Regions from separate parts of the Pandoraea sp. genome, predicted to be linked through region 3. Evidence: predicted binding sites of a transcription regulator. Region 3 holds the regulator's gene; each other region holds the start of a gene.
What was found. The regulator FNR, encoded in region 3, switches genes on or off when oxygen is low (the NO sensors DNR and NnrR bind a similar motif). The targets are predictions, from matches to a motif close to TTGATNNNNATCAA.
Positions count from the first base shown of each region.

Region 1: a site for FNR is predicted at 1,423-1,436, ahead of ACE3UG_RS05305 (OmpW family protein). Genes of this name have one in related genera too.
Region 2: a site for FNR is predicted at 1,474-1,487, ahead of hemN (oxygen-independent coproporphyrinogen III oxidase). Genes of this name have one in related genera too.

Region 1 is NZ_JAYRUC010000005.1:77,311-79,579, reverse strand. It holds gene ACE3UG_RS05315 (lactate utilization protein B) at 1-731, shown strand, start outside; gene ACE3UG_RS05310 (lactate utilization protein C) at 728-1,357, shown strand; gene ACE3UG_RS05305 (OmpW family protein) at 1,498-2,217, shown strand.
Region 2 is NZ_JAYRUC010000004.1:138,162-140,430, reverse strand. It holds gene hemN (oxygen-independent coproporphyrinogen III oxidase) at 1-1,415, opposite strand, end outside; gene ACE3UG_RS04610 (LysR family transcriptional regulator) at 1,903-2,269, shown strand, end outside.
Region 3 is NZ_JAYRUC010000015.1:91,617-93,885, forward strand. It holds gene ACE3UG_RS13780 (nuclear transport factor 2 family protein) at 1-241, opposite strand, end outside; gene fnr (fumarate/nitrate reduction transcriptional regulator Fnr) at 468-1,196, opposite strand; gene scpB (SMC-Scp complex subunit ScpB) at 1,529-2,269, shown strand, end outside.

The DNA.
Region 1 (2,269 bases), on a different contig from region 3:
TGTCGGCGAATGTACCGCCGGTGCACATTGTGTCCATCGGCATCGAGAAGCTGATTCCGCGCATGGCCGATCTCGGCGTGTTCGTGCGTTTGCTCTCACGCAGCGCACTTGGGTCGCCAATTACCCAATACACGTCGCACTTTCGTGCGCCGCGCCCGGGCACGGAGATGCATTTCGTCATCGTGGACAACGGCCGTTCGGCGCGTCTCGCCATGGACGACTTCTGGTACTCGCTCAAGTGCATTCGCTGCGGTGCCTGCATGAACACCTGCCCGGTCTACCGGCGCAGCGGCGGTTTGTCGTACGGCAGCACTTACGCCGGGCCGATCGGCGCCATTCTCAATCCGGCCTACGACCTCAAGCGCTACAGCGCGCTGCCGTTCGCGTCGACGATGAACGGCAGTTGCACCAACGTCTGTCCGGTACGGATCAACATTCACGAGCAGCTCTACAAGTGGCGTCAGATCGTGGCCGAGGAAGGCGAATTGCCGCGCGTCAAACGCAGCCTTATCAAGGTCGCCGGCAAGCTGCTCGCCAACCCGGTGCTGTATCGCGCGTCGGTCAAATCGATGAATACCGCGCTGCACCGTTTGCCCAACCTGGTGCTCTACAACCCGCTCAACACGTGGGGCAAGGGCCGCGATCTGCCGGAGGCCCCCACACAGACGTTCCGGGACTGGTATGACGCCCACCGGGGATCGAACGACGCCGCGCGCAAGGAAAAATCATGAGCACTTCCCGCGAAGAATTTCTCGTGCGCGTGCGCGCCGCGCAGCGTGTGACGTTACGCGACGACGAGCGTCCCGCCGATGGCACGCGCGAGCGGTTTCCTTTGCCCGAGCTGCCGGTTTTCGAGACACCTGCCGGTGACCGGCGCGAACGCTTTGGCGACAACCTCATCGCGATGGGCGGCAAGCTCGCGTCGCTGGGCAGCGCGCAGGCATTGCCCGCGTGGCTCGCCGAACGCTTTCCCGGCGTGACCCCCGTCACGGCAACGCCGGAAGCCACCTCGGCCGCACCGCTCGAGCGCAGGCGCGCGCCTGCGTCGCTGCACGATGTCGACGTCGGCATCGTACGGGCCCGATTCGGCATTGCCGAGACCGGCTCGGTCTGGCTCTCCGAGCAGGAGTATGGTGTCAACGCACTCGGCTACCTCGTGCAGCATCTCGTGGTATTGCTCGACCCGAACGACATCGTCGACGGCCTGCAGGACATCTATCGCCTGCCCGACTTCGCGTCGGTGCGCTACGCGGTGCTGGTCACCGGCCCATCGGCCACAGCCGATATCGAGGGCATACTCATCCAGGGGGCGCAGGGGGTGCGTTCGCTCACGGTCGTGTTGCTGCCCCGCGACTGAATGCCACGAAGTCCGTCATGGGCGCGCGACAGTTTGTCGCACAAAGCACCCGCGTTTTCTCGCGCTTGATGCGCATCAAGTTCGCCGCAGGGACCTGCTTCTACCATCGGCCGTGCTCACTCACGACTTTGGAAACCATCATGAAGCACTCCCTCGGCGCTGCGGCCGTCGCAGCCGCGCTTGTCACCGGTGCCGCCTTCTTCAGCCCGTTCGCTTGCGCACAAGCGAATTCGCAAGACTCCTCACCCTCCACAGATGACGCCCGCCCCGGGGCGGCGGCCACCTTTGGCTTCATCAAGGACAGCTCGCAGGGCATCTATGCCGGCGATATCCTCGCACGCGTGCGCGCCATCGGCATTCTGCCGGACTCGCATGCGAGCGGCAGTGTGCTGCCGTCGCTGGGTGTGAGCGTGAATAACGCGATCGTGCCGGAGCTCGACTTCACGTACATGATTCTCGATAACGTCGGCGTCGAGCTGATTCTCGGCATGTCGCGTCATCAGCTCACGTCCAACCTCGGACATCTCGGCGGCGTGAACGTGTTGCCACCAACGCTGCTGTTGCAATACCACTTCAATCACGCGGGCAAAGTGCGGCCGTACGTCGGAGCCGGCATCAACTACACGCGCTTCTGGAACAGCAGCCTCAACGCGGGCGGCACACCGATCTCGATCAAGAATCATAGCGTCGGCCCTGCACTGCAAGCGGGGGTGGACATTCAGATATCCAAGCGTCTGTTCTTCAACATCGACGTCAAGAAAGTCTGGATGAAGACCGATACCTCGCTCGCAGGCACTGACCTGGGCACGCTGCACATCGATCCGTTGATCGTCGGTGTGGGGGTGGGCATGAAGTTCTGATTGCCGGGGCGGAGCGCCGACCCGGCCTTGGGGGGCCGTGGCGCTCCCTTTT
Region 2 (2,269 bases), on a different contig from region 3:
GCGAGATCGGCCAACTCGCCCAGTTCGCTCGCGAAATACGAGGCGAAGTCGATACCGTACGCCTGCTCGATCGTGGCGAAGTCCAGCGACATGCGACACATCAGGCGCGAGATGACGTCACGCCGGAGGTGGTCGTCTTCATCGAGCCGCACGCCACGGGAGATCGCAAGTCCTCCAGCATCGATCGCGTCGTAATACGACTGGAGCGTCTTGGCGTTCTGCGCGTAGCTATCCCCCACACGGCCGATGGCCGACATGCCCACACCGATCAGGTCGCAATCGGCCCGCGTGCTGTATCCCTGGAAGTTGCGATGCAGGGTACCGGCGGCCTGCGCCCGCGCCAGCTCGTCGTCGGGGCGCGCGAAGTGATCCATGCCGATGTACACGTAGCCCGCGTCACTGAGCCGGGCGATGATCGTCTGCAGCAACGCGAGCTTTTGCGGGCCGTCCGGCAGGGCGTCGGGCAGGCAGCGCTGCATCTTGAATTGCTGCGGCAGATGGGCGTAGCTGAAAACCGACAGGCGCTCCGGCGCCATCTCGATCACGGCGTCGAGCGTGTTTGAGAACGACGCCGGTGTCTGATGCGGCAAGCCGTAGATCAGATCGAAGTTGACCGAGCGGAAGCCGCAGCTTCGTGCCGCATCGAGCGCGGCCTCGACCAATGCGCGTGGTTGTACGCGATGAATGGCTTCCTGGACGCGGGGATCGAAATCCTGCACCCCGATGGAGAGACGATTGAAGCCGAGCGCACGCAAGGCGCGAATCGACGCGGGACCCGCACTGCGCGGGTCGATTTCAATGGCGTACTCGGCACTGTCGTCGTGCGTCATCACGAAGTGGCGGCCGATGGCGTCGACGAGCGAGGCGATCTGTTCCAACGAGAGGAACGTCGGCGTGCCACCGCCCCAATGCATCTGCGCAAGCGAGCGACCCGCACCGAGCAGCGAGGCCTGTCGCGCGATCTCCACATGCAGACGCTCCACATAGGCGTTCGCGTGAGCACGATTGTTCGTCACGATCTTGGTGCACGCGCAGTAGAAGCACACCGTGTCGCAAAACGGAACGTGCACGTAGAGCGAGAGCGGTTTGCCGGTGCGCTTGGACTGCGCCGCAGCGCGCACGTAGTCGCCAGCGCCGAAGTCGTCGCGAAATTGCAGTGCCGTCGGGTACGACGTGTAGCGCGGCCCATTCACGTCATAGCGGCCGAGCAGTTCCGCGTCGAAGTGAAGCGGAACCCTTGGGGCGGCAACGGGAGCGGCAACGGTTCGCTCCGCCGAGCGTGACGCGCATCGCGAATGCCCGTGGCCTTCGTCCAACGCGCGCTTTGCGCAGCCGGGGCATGGCGAGCCGGTGGGCGATTCGCTTGAGGCCGGGGCGTTGGCGCACGGCGTCGGCAAAACGGAGAGGGGATTCATGGGCGGGCCGGTAACAATAGGTGACGTTCGACTGTAGCGTCGCCACGAACGCGCCGCTCTGACTTGCGTCAAACACCCCGCCCGGCGTGGGGGGCATGGGAGGGCATGGGGGGCATTGCGGGCGAAGGGCGTCATGGCGAACGATGTTGCGTGGCGACCGGCATTCGATACGTATCCGGACGCCAACGCGCGCATGGAACGGGGCGGTGATGCGCAATCGTCGCTGTCGCGCCGGGCAAATTTTGGCTGCCTACGGTAAGCTAGCACCTGTTCACATCCTTTGCGTGAACCAGCCCTACGCCTTATTGAAGTCCCCGCCGTGTCGAGAGTCCTGGCGGCACGCGCGCGGCGCGCCCCGGAACGGTCTGGGGCGGCGGTCCACCCGGTGCCCGCAGGTAGGCGCAGCGCCGGTGAATTGCCGGTCGGCCGCCGATGCTCGTCTTAATCTCCTGCCAGCACGACGCGGCACCTCAAGATTGGAAACAACATGGACCGTCTGCAATCGATGCGCGTTTTCGTCAAAGTGGCCGACAACGGGAGCTTTGCCCGTACGGCCGCCCAGATGGATCTGTCGGCCGCTGTGGTCACGCGGCACGTCGCGGAACTCGAATCGCATCTTGGCGTTCGTCTGCTCAACCGCACCACCCGCAGCCTGTCGCTGACCGGCGCCGGACAGGTGTATCTCGAACGCTGCCGGCAGATCATCGACGAAGTCGACGAGGCCGATGCGCTCATCTCAAGCGCGTCGCGCGATCCGAAAGGCACCTTGAAGGTCGTCGCGCCGGTCTCGTTCGGTTTGCGCAATCTCGCGCCGCTCGTCAAGAAGTACCAGGAGACGCATCCGAAGGTGGTGG
Region 3 (2,269 bases):
ACGGGTTGCGAGCGACTTGAAGCTGGCTGACCGTCACCTGTAGCCCGGCGTTGGCGAGAATCTGCTGCCAACTGGTGCGAACGGCCGCCGGGCCGACATGCCGTGGCCCCGACGGGTGAATGCAGGCGATCTCTTCATCTTCCGACCAGACCGCCATCAGCGCATCGGTATCACCGGCGCGAAGCGCCTCGTAGTATGCATGTTCGGCGTCTTCCGGACTCAGGAAAATGGCAGCGGGCATAATACGGCCTCCGTCGGGGTGATGCGCCGGACACCCGGTGTGCCGGCCGGCGAACGCGCCGATTATGGAGGGTTTGCCCGAGCTTGTCGAACGCTGGGATCGAGTCGCCGCCGACGAGCAACTCTTGATCTGGCGCAAGGCGACGCCAGGGCCGAAGCGGTAGCTTATCGGAAATGCAGAGCACCGACGACAGGCGAAGGCGCTCGGGCGCCCCCGCCGGCAAGCATCAGCAGGGAACGCCTGCGAGGCTTCGTAGCGCGGCCCCGTCGACGATCTTCACATGGCGCTGACGTATTTCGATCATGCCGTTCTGCGCAAAGCGCGAAAACAGACGGCTGACGGTTTCAAGCTTGAGACCGAGGAAGCTGCCGATTTCCTCGCGGCTCATGCGCAACACGAACTCGTTGGCTGAGTAGCCGCGCGCGGCAAGCCGCTCGGAGAGGTTGAGCAGGAAGACGGCCAGACGCTCTTCGGCGCGCATGGTGCCGAGCGTGAGCAGTTGCTGGTGCTTGTTGCGGATTTCCTGGCTCATGAGACGGTGCAGTTGACGTTGCAGCGTTGGCACCTGACGCGATAGCGTCTCCAGTTCGCCGAAGCGGGCAATGCACAGTTCGCTGTCTTCGAGCGCGATGGCGGCGGTCGGGTGACGATTGTCGGCGACAGCGTCCAGGCCAATCAGTTCGCCCTGAAGATGAAAGCCGACGACTTGTTCGCGCCCGTCGGACGCGGTGATGCAGCTTTTGAGTGAGCCGAAACGAATGCCGTAGACAGCGTTCAGATCATCATTGGCGTGATACAGCACGTCGCCCTTCTTGAGGCGTCGGCGCTCGTTCACGAGTGCATCCAGTCGTTCCAGCTCGGGCTCCGGAATGCCCACCGGCAGGCAGAACTGCCCAAGCGAGCATGTGGAACAACGGGGCTGAGCGATAGGAATGCGACCGATTTCTGTGGTCATGGGGGCCCCTGGCGATTTTTTTTGAGAGTCTACCATGGGGCGTTAGCCTATCGTTTTCCCCTGCGAAGTCGTCAGGATTTCGACGGCGCTTTACGCGCGTCGGTGTTTCAGTAATAATTGCGCACATACCGGACGTCCGTCTCGCCGCACTATCGGCCTGGGCGTTTTTTCCCGGCAGGTCGTTTCGAAGCATTCAGGTCGCGCCGCCGTCACTACGACCGAACACAATCGGGCGCGCGCTTATGCGAAGCGGTTACGACCGTTTCTCGTGTTCCAAGCATCCATTTATTCCTGATACCGGGTCGCCAAGCCCCCGGTCTGCTTAGTCGCACATGAATACCCAAGAGGCGAAACTCGTCCTCGAGACCGCGTTGATTTGCGCGCAGGAGCCGCTCAAGGTCGGCGATCTGCGCAAGCTCTTCAATGACGCTGTGTCCGGTGACACGGTGCGTGCGCTGCTCGAGGAAATCCGCGTGCAATGGGATGGCCGAGGTGTGGAGTTGGTGGCACTGGCCACCGGCTGGCGTTTCCAGAGCCGTCCGCGCATGCGTGAATACCTTGACCGTCTCAATCCGGAGAAGCCGCCGAAGTATTCGCGCGCCGTCATGGAGACGCTTGCGATCATTGCGTATCGTCAGCCGGTCACGCGTGGCGACATCGAAGAGATTCGCGGCGTGACGGTGAACACGCAGATCATCAAACAGCTTGAAGATCGTGGCTGGATCGAGGTCATCGGTCATCGCGATGTACCGGGGCGCCCCGGCCTGTATGCGACGACCAAGGACTTTCTCGACGATCTGGGCTTGCGCGCGCTCGATGCGCTGCCGCCACTCGAAGATCCGGCCGCGCAAGCGCAGATCGACCTGCTCGCGCAGCAGAACATCGAGTTCGGCGAGCGTGCCGAGGCCGACGCGGGAGATGAAACGTCGTCCGACGACATGCCCGTCGCGGATGTCGAGGCGTTGGCCCGCCTGGCGCAGTCGCGTGCCGACGACCTACCGCTGGCACAGGGGCTCCCGGCCGATCAGCGTCCGTTGCCGCCGCCGGACGATGCGCCAACCGACGACGCCTTG